DNA from 3 places in the Xanthomonas sp. NCPPB 901 genome. Region 2 is predicted to be linked to each of the others. Evidence: riboswitches for the same ligand, from Rfam matches in the RefSeq annotation. Region 2 holds a riboswitch; each other region holds the start of a gene.
The links. A riboswitch is a leader RNA that binds a small molecule or an ion and turns the genes downstream of it on or off. The one in region 2 is predicted to bind cobalamin.
Positions count from the first base shown of each region.

Region 1: linked by a shared signal. The riboswitch ahead of AC1PME_RS20535 (CoA-acylating methylmalonate-semialdehyde dehydrogenase) and the one ahead of btuB (TonB-dependent vitamin B12 receptor) in region 2 are both predicted to bind cobalamin.
Region 3: linked by a shared signal. The riboswitch ahead of metE (5-methyltetrahydropteroyltriglutamate--homocysteine S-methyltransferase) and the one ahead of btuB (TonB-dependent vitamin B12 receptor) in region 2 are both predicted to bind cobalamin.

Region 1 covers NZ_CM161511.1:4,813,319-4,817,093, forward strand. The annotation lists gene AC1PME_RS20530 (acyl-CoA dehydrogenase family protein) at 1-771, opposite strand, end outside; gene AC1PME_RS20535 (CoA-acylating methylmalonate-semialdehyde dehydrogenase) at 783-2,297, opposite strand; cobalamin riboswitch at 2,436-2,635, opposite strand; gene mntP (manganese efflux pump MntP) at 3,117-3,692, shown strand.
Region 2 covers NZ_CM161511.1:4,278,340-4,282,114, forward strand. The annotation lists gene bioD (dethiobiotin synthase) at 415-1,104, opposite strand; gene AC1PME_RS18105 (GAF domain-containing protein) at 1,221-1,703, shown strand; gene AC1PME_RS18110 (TfoX/Sxy family protein) at 1,700-2,128, shown strand; cobalamin riboswitch at 2,154-2,370, shown strand; gene btuB (TonB-dependent vitamin B12 receptor) at 2,485-3,775, shown strand, end outside.
Region 3 covers NZ_CM161511.1:4,663,246-4,667,020, reverse strand. The annotation lists gene metE (5-methyltetrahydropteroyltriglutamate--homocysteine S-methyltransferase) at 1-1,888, opposite strand, end outside; cobalamin riboswitch at 2,100-2,353, opposite strand; gene dusA (tRNA dihydrouridine(20/20a) synthase DusA) at 2,496-3,515, shown strand.

The DNA of each region.
Region 1 (3,775 bases), 530 kb from region 2:
CAGCGAGCACGCGGCGATGTTGAGGCGGCCGCCGTCGAGGCCGCGCATCGCGATGCGGAAGCCCTCGCCTTCCTCGCCCAGGCGATGCGCGAGCGGTACGCGCACGCCGTCGAAGTTCACCGCGCGGGTCGGTTGGCTGTGCCAGCCCAGCTTGTCCTCGTTGCGCCCGTAGGCGATCCCCGCCGCATCGGCCGGCACCGCGAAGGCGCTGATGCCGCGTGCGCCGTCCTCGCCGGTGCGCGCCATCACCACCAGCAGGTCGGTCGCGCCGGCGCCGGAAATGAACGCCTTGCTGCCGTCGATGCGGTAGCCGTCGCCCTCGCGCACCGCGCGGGTCTTCAGCGCGGCCGCGTCGGACCCGGCACCGGGTTCGGTCAGGCAATACGAGGCGAGCTTGCTGCCGCTGGCCAGTACCGGTCCCCAGTCCTTGCGCACCGCCGGCGTGGCGAAACGGGTCAGCATCCAGGTGGCCATGTTGTGGATGCTGATGAAGGCGGCGGTGGACGGGTCCACGGCGGCCAGTTCCTCGAACACGATCGCCGCATCCAGGCGCGACAGTCCGCTGCCGCCGGCATCCTCGTCCACGTACAGGCCGCAGAAGCCGAGTTCGCCGGCCTTGCCGATCGCCTCGCGCGGGAAGATCCCGTCCGCGTCCCAGCGCGCCGCGTGCGGCGCCAGCTCGGCCTGGGCGAAGCCGCGCGCGGCCTCGCGATAGGCGCGCTGCGCCTCGTCCAGGCCGGCATCGGCCGGCGGCTCCAGCGACCACTGCATCGCCGCGGCCGTCATGACAGGCGGATCGTGGTGTTGACGCCCTGCCCGGTGCCGGCGTCGTCGAACCAGCGCGCGGTGACGGTCTTGGTCTGCGTGTAGAACTGCACCGCCTGCTTGCCGTAGGGGCCGAGGTCGCCGAGCTTGGAGGCGCGCGAACCGGTGAACGAGAACAGCGGCACCGGCACCGGGATCGGCACGTTGATGCCGACCTGGCCGACGTCGATCTCTTCCTGGAACCTGCGTGCGGCGGCGCCGGATTGGGTGAACAGCGCCGTGCCGTTGCCGTTCGGATTGGCGTTGACCAGGGCGATCGCATCCTCCAGCGTGGCCGCCTCCAGGATCACCAGCACCGGGCCGAAGATCTCTTCGTCGTAGATGCGCATGCCCGGTGCGACCCCGGAGAAGATCGTCGGGCCGACGAAGTTGCCCTGCGCGAAACCGGGCACCGTCGGGTTGCGTCCGTCCAGTTCCAGCGTCGCGCCCTCGGCGATGCCCGTGGCGATCAGCGCTTCGATGCGCTCGCGCGCACTGCGCGAGATCACCGGCCCAAGATCAGTGCCAGGTTCGCTGCCGGCATTGACCTTCAGCGTCTGCGCCTTGGCCACCAACGCCGGAATCCACTGCCGCGCCTGGCCGACCAGCACCACCGTCGAGGCGGCCATGCAGCGCTGGCCGGCGGCGCCGAAGGCCGCGCCCACCAACGCGTCGAGGGTCTGCTCGCGCGCTGCATCCGGCAACACCACCGCATGGTTCTTGGCGCCCATCATGCATTGCACGCGTTTGCCGGCCAGCGCCGCGCGCCGGTAGACGTGGGTGCCGACCTTGGTGGAGCCGACGAACGACAGCGCCTTGATGTCGGCGTGGTCGCACAGCGCATCGACCACCTCGGCGCCGCCGTGCACGACGTTCAGCACGCCCTTGGGCACGCCCGCCTGCAACGCCAGTTCGACCAGCCGCATGGTCACCAGCGGATCCTGCTCGGACGGCTTGAGCACGAAGGTGTTGCCGGTGGCGATGGCCATCGGGAACATCCACAGCGGAATCATCGCCGGGAAGTTGAAGGGGGTGATGCCGGCGCACACGCCCAGCGGCTGCAGCAGCGTGTAGGTATCCACGCCGTTGGCGACGTTGTTGGCCAGTTCGCCCAGTTGCAGGTTGCCGATCGCAGCCGCCTGTTCCACCACTTCCAGGCCGCGGAACACGTCGCCTTCCGCGTCCGCCAGGGTCTTGCCCTGCTCGCGGGTGAGGATCGCCGCCAGCTCGCCCATGTGCGCCCGGATCATCTGCTGGTAGGCCAGGAAGATCCGCGCGCGGGCGCCGATCGGCGTCTTGCGCCAGCTGGCGAACGCACGCCGCGCGGCGGCGACGGCGGCGTCCACTTCCGCGGCGGTGGCGAACGGCACGCGCGCGAGCACGTCCTGGGTCGCCGGATCGACGACCTCGCGCCATTGGCTGCTGCTGGATTCGACGAACGCGCCGTCGATCAGCAGCTTGACGGTCGCCACCTCGGCGCGGGTCCGGGTCATCTGGTTCACGGGTCCTGTCTCCTCATCGCATCACCACCGGGCGGGCGGCGATGGACAGGACAAGCGAACGCGCGGCGCAGGGCCCCGACGTCGTTCGGCTCGCCAGGTTGCCCACCGCAACACCCGAGAAAGAACGTCGCAGGACGTCCACGCCAGGCCGGTCTCCGGGCTTGCGAGCAATGCGGGATCGCATTACCCCGACGCCTTCCCGCTTGCGCAGTGGTCTGTTGTCGGGTGTTCTCGCCTACCGTTGCGGGGGCAGCGCCGGCATCGGACCGGCTTCCCGTTTCACCCGGCGCGTCTTGCGACGACCAGGCACCTGAAGCGTGACCAGTGTAGTCGCGCCGCGGCGACGGCAACACGCTGCAGCGCAGCGCGCGTGTCGACGCCGGCACGCTGCGCGCCGTGGCCGACAGCGCATCGCGGCGTTCGCCTGCGACGGCCGGCGTGCACGACCGGCGGACACCAGGCTGCAGCAACGACACCGAACGCGCCGCACGATCGCCGCCGCCGCGAGCCGTCGCAGCGCCCCACGCGGAGGCCCACAGGCACGCGCCGCTATAGCCGGTGCTAAGAAGAGAAGCTGCAGGTTCGCGTGCGTTCTAGGTATGTTCGCCGCAGTTGGCGGCTGTTAGACTGCGCGTCCCCTTGGGGAGTAGCCTGCTGTCCGCCCTGCGCGGACAGCGCCCGTATCAACAGACTCGGCCGATGCGCCGTGGTACGGGCAGCCAGTTCGGTTGGCGAGACCAGCGGCGAGTGCGCAAGGCGAAGGCCGGGCGCGCGCACTCGTCGTTGTCGCCTGTCCCGGTAAGGTTCCCCATGTCGTTTCTTTCGATTCTGCTGCTCGGCATCGCCATGTCGACCGACGCCTTCGCCGCCGCGGTCGGCAAGGGGGCGGCGATGCAGCGCCCGCGCTGGGCCGACGCGCTGCGCGCCGGCCTGATCTTCGGCTGCATCGAGGCGCTGACCCCGGCATTGGGCTGGGTGCTGGGCCAGGCCGCGTCCAAGTACGTGGTCGCCTTCGACCACTGGATCGCCTTCGGCCTGCTCGGCGCGCTGGGCGTGCACATGATCGTCGCCGGTCTCAAGCCGGAGAGCGATGCGCCCGAGGAGGCCGCGCCCAAGCGCCACGGCTTCTGGAGCCTGGCCGCCACCGGCTTCGCCACCAGCATCGACGCGATGGCGGTGGGCGTGGGCCTGGCCTTCCTCGACGTGAACATCGTCGAGGTCGCGGCGGTCATCGGCCTGTGCACGCTGACCATGGTCACCCTGGGCATCATGCTCGGCCGCGCGCTCGGCGCCCTGGCCGGCAAGCGCGCGGAGATCGTCGGCGGCGCGCTGCTGATCGCGATCGGCTGCACCATCCTGTTCGAGCATCTGCATGGCGCGGGATGAGCGCGGTGGCGTTCGTTCGGCCCAGATTAGGGATTCGCGATTCGGAATTGGGGATGTGCGGCAGCGGTGCGCGCCCATCCCGC
Region 2 (3,775 bases):
CCGTATTCGACGTCGCTGCGGTACGCCGCCCGACGCACGCTCGGTCTGCATGGGTCCCTCCCCCCGTGCAACCCCAGGCCCGGTAGATCCCTCCCTCTACCGGGCCTTTTTTATGGGCGGGATTCGGGAGTTGGGATTGGGGAGTTGTCGATTGCGCGCGTTGCTGGCTTTCCTTGTGGGAGAGGCTTCAGCCCCGATGCTTCGCCAGAGACCGGTAGATCTCCTGCTTCTATCGGGCTTACCCATGCGCCTATTCCGAGAGCTGAACTGTGCACTCGGGAGTAGCCCATCTTGCAGTGCCGGGACATCTTACTTTTGTGGGAGGGGCTTCAGCCCCGACGCCTCAGCAAAGACGCGTCGGGACTGAAGTCCCTCCCACAAACGGCGGCAGCGCGGCGCGCGCTCGGCAGCGGCTCAGTCGGGCGACATTCCCGCCCACGGCTGCAACTGCGCCGCCAACTGCTCGGCCTGCGGTTGCGGCCGGTACGGCAGGCGGCCCCAGCACGGCATCGGCAGGCGCGCCCGCAGCATCGCCATGTTGTCGTCGATGCGCTCCATCGCCGGATCGATCTCGTTGCCGATCCAGCCGATGCACTGCAGGCCGTCGGCGGCGATCGCCGCGGCGCTGAGCCGGGCGTGGTTGAGGCAGCCCAGGCGCAGGCCGACCACCAACAGCACCGGCAGCCCCAGCGCGCGCGCCAGATCGGCCTGGTCCAGCGTCGCCGACAGCGGTGCGGCCCAGCCGCCCACGCCTTCCACCACCACCACGTCGGCCTGCGCGCGCAGGCGCGCGAACGCGGCGGCGATCGGCGCCAGCTCCAGCTCCACGCCGGCGTCGGCGGCGGCCAGTTCCGGCGCCAGCGGCAACGGCAGTGCGTAGGGATTGAGATCGGCGTAGGCCGGACGCGGCAGGCTCGCCTCCTGCAGCGCCAGCGCATCCTCGTTGCGCCAGCCGCCGGCGTCGCGGGCGCAGCCGCTGGCCACCGGCTTCATGCCCACCGCACGCTGGCCGCGCGCGCGCAAGGCGTGCAGCAGCGCGGTGCTGGCGATGGTCTTGCCGATGCCGGTATCGGTGCCGGTGACGTAGAAGGCGGACACAGCCATGCGAAACCCTGTCGGTTGGCCGGCGGGACGCGCGGCGGCGCGCAGGATAGCCGGGCACGCCGCGCGCGTCAGCCGCCGCGGTGCCGGCGGACCCGGCGCGCTGCTAGACTCGCGGGATGTTCGCCTCGTCCTCGCTCACCGGCAGCAAGCCGGAACAGTACGCCCAGTTGCTCGCCCAGGCCCGCGCCCTGGTCGCCGGGGAACCCGACCGCATCGCCAATGCCGCCAACCTGGCGGCGCTGGTCTACCACGCGCTGCCGCGGCTGAACTGGGTCGGGTTCTATCTCTACGACGGCAAGGAGCTGGTGGTCGGGCCGTTCCAGGGCCTGCCCGCCTGCGTGCGCATTCCGCTGCACAAGGGCGTGTGCGGTGCGGCCGCCAGCAGCGGCCAGACCCAGCGCATCGACGACGTGGAGGCATTCCCCGGGCACATCGCCTGCGATGCGGCCTCGCGCTCGGAACTGGTGGTGCCGCTGCTGCGCGACAGTGCGCTGGTCGGCGTGTTCGACCTGGACAGCCCCGACCTGGCCCGCTTCGACGCCGACGACCAGCAAGGCCTGGAAGCGATCGCCCAGGTCTTCGTCGACAGCCTGCGATGAGTACCGCCAAGCTGCGCAACATCGGCCCCAAGAGCGCGGCCTGGCTGCGCCAGGTCGGCGTGCGCACGCAGCAGGACCTGGAGGCGGCCGGCGCGGTCGGCGCCTTCGTCAAGGTCAAGCGCGCCGGCTTCAAGCCCAGCCTCAACCTGCTGTATTCGCTGGAAGGCGCGCTCAGCGGCTGCCACTGGCAGGAACTGTCCGAGGCGCGGCGCGCGCAGTTGCTGGGCGAGCTGGAGACCGCGACGGCGGCGCTGCCGGCGCAGCGCGGCCTGCCAGTCGCCGGACCGGTGGCGACCACCCATTTCGACCGCGATGACGCACGCGGCGACGACGACGCCGACGGCGCTTATGCGCAGGACACGCCCGACGCGCCGCTGGCCGACCGCCACGGCGACGACGACGGCCACGGGTCCCACGCAGACTAAGCCGCGCGGCCGGCGGCGATCGCGTACAATCGCGCCGCTTCAAGGTGACCCGCCGGCTCCGGTCAGCGGGTTGAAACGGGAAGCCGGTGCGTCTTGCGACAAGGCCGGCGCTGCCCCCGCAACGGTAAGCGATCCGCGCTGACGACCTGCGCCACTGTGCCCCGGCATGGGAAGGCGTCGCAGCCGGGAGGCCCGCCTCCCCGATCGCCAGCCCGGAGACCGGCCTTGCAGTTCACTGGTTGCGATGCGGAGGGCGTCGCGGCGTGCCGCGCCGCGTCCGGCGCCGTCCGCTTGCACCTTCCGTTCGCGACTCCCTTGCCGTCACAGCGCGCAGCCGCGCGCCGGAGTTGCCACCCATGTCGTCCCGCCTGCTTTCGGTCGCGATCGCGTCCGCCCTGTCCCTGCCCGCGCTGGCCCACGCCGCCGATGCCGCCACCGACCTCGACCAGGTCCTGGTCACCGCCACCCGCACCCAGATCTCGGTGGAGGACAGCGTGGTCCCGGCGCAGGTCATCGACCGCGCCGAGATCGAGCGCAGCCAGGCCGATTCGCTGGCGCAGCTGCTGCAGGGCCGCGCCGGCATCGGCATCTCCAACCAGGGCGGGCTGGGCAAGCTGACCACGCTGAGCCTGCGCGGCAGCGAATCGGACCACGTGCTGGTGCTGGTGGACGGCGTGCGCATCGGCTCGGCCAGCGCCGGCCTGGCCGCGTTCCAGGACCTGCCGCTGAGCCAGATCGAGCGCATCGAGATCGTGCGCGGCCCGCGCTCGAGCCTGTATGGCTCGGACGCGATCGGCGGCGTCATCCAGATCTTCACCCGCCGCGGCGGCCAGGGCTTCCAGCAGAACCTGAGCCTGGGCGGCGGCAGCCACGGCCTGCGCGAGGCCGGCGCCGGCTTCAGCAACCGCGGCGAGCGCGGCTGGCTGGCCGTGCAGGGCGGCTACCAGAAGACCGACGGCATCAATGCCTGCAACGGCTCGGCCACGCTGTTCGCCGGCTGCTTCGTCGACCAGCCCGACCGCGACGGCTACCGCAACGTCTCGCTGAGCGCGCGCGGCGGCTACGCGCTGACCGATACGCTGCGCATCGAAGGCCAGGCGCTGAACATCGACAGCCGCAACGAATACGACGGCGACCCGCAATTCGCCGGCAACGAGGCCGACAACACCCAGCAGGTGTTCGGCGGCAAGCTCGACTGGACGCCCTCCGATCGCCTGCACCTGGCCGCGCAGCTCGGCCGCAACGTCGACGACGCCGACAGCTACTACCGCGCCCCCGGCGCGCGCACCCGCAGCTTCGTCAGCACCTTCGACAGCCGCCGCGACACCGCCTCGCTGCAGGGCGACATCACCCTGGCCGAAGGCCACCTGCTCAGCGTCGGCAGCGACTGGCAGCGCGAGCACGTCGCCAGCAGCACCGCCTTCGACGTCGACAGCCGCGACAACACCGGCGTGTTCGCCGAGTACCAGGGCCGCTTCGGCGCGCAGCAGGTGCAGGCCAGCGTGCGCAGCGACGACAACGAGCAGTTCGGCGAGCACACCACCGGCAGCCTCGGCTGGGGCCTGGCGCTGGACCACGGCCTCAAGCTCACCGCCAGCGTCGGCACCGGCTTCAAGGCGCCGACCTTCAACGACCTGTACTACCCGT
Region 3 (3,775 bases), 380 kb from region 2:
AGCACTGCACCGCCCAGTCCAGGTACGCCTGCCAGTCGGCGCGGCGCAGCGGCAGGCCTTCGCGGATCGCCGGCTCGTCGATCTGGATCACGCCGATGCCGGCCGCCTCCAGGTCGCGCACCTCGTCGCGCAGCGCCAGCGCGATCTGCCGGCAGGTCTGCGCGCGTTCCTGGTCGTCGCGCACGAACGACCACTGCAGCACCGTCACCGGCCCGGTCAGCATGCCCTTCATCGGCCGCTCGGTCAGCGACTGCGCGTACTGGGTCCAGCGCAGCGTCATCGGCGCCGGGCGCTGCACGTCGCCGTAGATGATCGGCGGCTTGACGCAGCGCGAGCCGTAGCTCTGCACCCAGCCGTGCCGGGTGAAGGCGAAGCCATCGAGCTGCTCGCCGAAGTACTCGACCATGTCGTTGCGCTCGAACTCGCCGTGCACCAGCACGTCCAGGCCCAGTTGCTCCTGTGCTCGCACGCAGCGCTCGGTCTCGGCGGCCAGGAACGCGTCGTAGGCGGCATCGTCGAGCTTGCCGGCCTTGTGCTGCGCGCGCGCCTGCCGCACCTGCTCGGTCTGCGGGAACGAGCCGATCGTGGTGGTCGGATACAGCGGCAGCCGCAGCGCCGCCTGTTGCGCCTGGCGGCGCTGCGCATACGGCGACTGCCGGCGGCTGGCGTCGTCGGTCAGCGCGTCGACCCGCCGCGCCACCTCGGCGCGGTGCACGCGGGTGGAGGCGCGACGGCTGGCCAGCGCATCGCGCGCCGCGTCCAGCCCAGCCTGCGCCTGCGGCTGGTCGTCCAGCGCATCGGCCAGGGTGCGCAGTTCCTGCAGCTTCTGCTTGGCGAAGGCCAGCCAGCCGACCAGTTCGCGGTCCAGCTTGGTCTCCTGCTGCAGATCCACCGGCACGTGCAGCAGTGAGCACGACGGCGCCAGCCACAGCCGCTCGCGGCCGACATGGCCGGCGGCGTAGCGGGCCAGGGTCAGCGCGTTGTCCAGCGGCGTACGCCACACGTTGCGGCCGTTGACCAGGCCGGCCGAAAGCACGCGCCCGGCCGGCAGGGCCTGCAGCACCGCATCCAGTTGCGCCACGCCGCGCACCAGGTCCACGTGCACGCCGTCCACCGGCAGCGCCATCGCCAGCTCCAGGTTGTCGCCCAGTTCGCCGAAGTAGCTGGTCAGCAGCACCTTCGGCCGCGGCGCCTGTGCCAGGAAGGCGTAGGCGCGGCGATAGGCCTCGCGCGCGGTGTCGTCCAGGTCCAGCACCAGCGCCGGTTCGTCGAGCTGTACCCAGCCAGCGCCGGCCGCATGCAGGCGTTGCAGCAGCTCGGCGTACACCGGCAGCAGGCTGTCCAGCAGCGCCCAGCGGTCGCTGCCGTCCACGGTCTTGGACAGCGCCAGGAAGGTCACCGGCCCGATCAGCACCGGCCGGGTCTGGATGCCCTGCGCCTTGGCTTCCAGGAACTCCACCACCGGCTTGTCGCCGCGCAGGCGGAAGTGCTGGCGCCGCGCCAGTTCCGGCACCAGGTAGTGGTAGTTGGTGTCGAACCACTTGGTCATTTCCAGCGCGTGCAGGTCCAGGCCGTGTTCCTGCGTGCCGCGCGCCATCGCGAAGTAGCCGGCCAGCGGATCGGCATCGGCCAGCGCGCGGTAACGTTGCGGAATGGCATCGAACAGGAACGCGGTGTCGAGCATCGCGTCGTACAGGCTGAAGTCGTTGCTGGGCGGCACGTCCACCCCGGCCTCGCGTTGCAGTTGCCAGTGGCGCTGGCGCAGCTCGCGTGCGGTGTCCTGCAGTTGCGCGCTGTCGATGTCGCGGCGCCAGTAGCGTTCCAGCGCCTGTTTGAGCTCGCGCCGCGCACCGATGCGCGGGAAGCCCAGGTTGGTCACGATCGTCATGTTGCGTTTCCTCATTGCGTTCAAGGGCATTGAGGAACGAAGGAACCGCGCGCCGCGCGCCCCGTTCGCACGGACCGCCCGCCACGCCAGCGACCTTCGCCCCCGCGGGCGAACCGGTACCGCGCGGGCAGGCGGACGACGCGGCGCGGCGCAAGGCCGGGTCGCGGTCCGGCCGCCTCCCCGCGGAGGCGCCAGGTCGAATCGGAGGACGCACGGTCCTCCGGCCGGGGCCGGTATTCGGGCTGATGGACACGCGCACCGTGCCGGCTGCGCACCTACTGTCCGTCGCTTCCCAGGCCGGCATGCGCCGGCCCAGTGCCATTGACGGAGGTCGTTTCCATTCACCGCTGCGGGGCAGCTCCGGAATGGGCAGGCGCTTGCGGCGCCGGCCGTCACCGGATTCCCGTTTAAATCCATCCCTTCATCCGAATGAAGCGATGAATACCTTCGGCGAGCGCACGATAGGCTGGAAGCGGCGGCGGGTCAAGCGCCAGGTGCGTTTTCCCGGCAGGTCCCGGCAACGTTCAGCGCGAACGTGTAAGCTATTGATCCCTAAGCCAAGACTTGGCGTTCCGGCGCATGGCCGGCAACGCCGGTACGACGTGCGATGACGCTTCAGCGCCCAACCTCCGATCTCCCCGCGCGCTACGCCGCTTCGCTGCGCCTGTCCGTTGCGCCCATGATGGACTGGACCGACCGCCACTGCCGGGTGTTCCACCGGCTGCTGGCGCCGTCGGCGCGGCTGTACACCGAGATGGTGCACGCCAATGCGGTGGTGCTGGGCGATCGCGCGCGGCTGCTGGATTTCGATGCGTCCGAGCATCCGCTGGCGCTGCAGCTCGGCGGTAGCGAGCCGGCGCTGCTGGCGCAGGCGGCGCAGATCGGCCAGGACTGGGGCTACGACGAGATCAATCTGAATTGCGGTTGCCCGTCCGACCGGGTGCAGGCCGGGCGCTTCGGTGCCTGCCTGATGCGCGAGCCGGCGCTGGTCGCCGAATGCGTGGCGGCGATGGTCGCGGCAGTGGACATCCCGGTGACGGTGAAGTGCCGGCTGGGCGTGGACCAGGACGACGACTACGCGGTGTTCCTGGCCTTCGTCGACCAGGTCGCCGCCGCCGGCTGCGGGTTGTTCGTGGTGCATGCGCGCAACGCCTGGCTGCAGGGCCTGTCGCCCAAGGAGAACCGCGAGGTGCCGCCGCTGCGCTACGACTGGGCGCACCGGCTCAAGCGCGAGCGGCCGCAGCTGCAGGTGGTGCTCAACGGCGGCTTGGCCGAGGTGGAGACGGCGCAGGCGCAGTTGCAGGCGCTGGACGGGGTGATGCTGGGCCGTGCCGCCTACCACGACCCCTACGTCCTGCACCGGCTGGACGCGGCCCTGACCGGCGCCGCGCCGCGCCCGCGCGCGGAGCTGCTGCGCGCGCTGCGTCCCTACGTCGAGGCGCGCCTGGCCGAGGGGCTGGCGCTCAAGCACATCACCCGGCACCTGCTGGGCCTGTTCCACGGCCAGCCCGGCGGCCGCGCCTTCCGCCAGGTGCTCAGCGAAGGCGCGCACCGGCCGGGCGCGGACTGGGCGCTGCTGGAGCGCGCGCTGGCGGTCACCGACGGGGCGGCGCGCGCAGCGGCCTGACCCGGCGCGGTTCGACCGGACCATGGCGGGCGCCTCGCCCTGCCGATGAACCGCCAGCCTTACGGCGCGGCCGGCGCTGACCGGCGTGGTGCCTCGATCGCCGTCGCCTATGTCTTCCCCGTGTCGTTCAGGGATTCTGTTCAGGCGCTCACGGCTAGTCTCTGCGCTTGGGGAGACGCCGCGAAGCGCCTGCCGAAGGGCTTCTCCGGACGCCTGGCGCGGCCCTTGCATCGGCCTCCCGCAGGTTCATTTCACTGAAT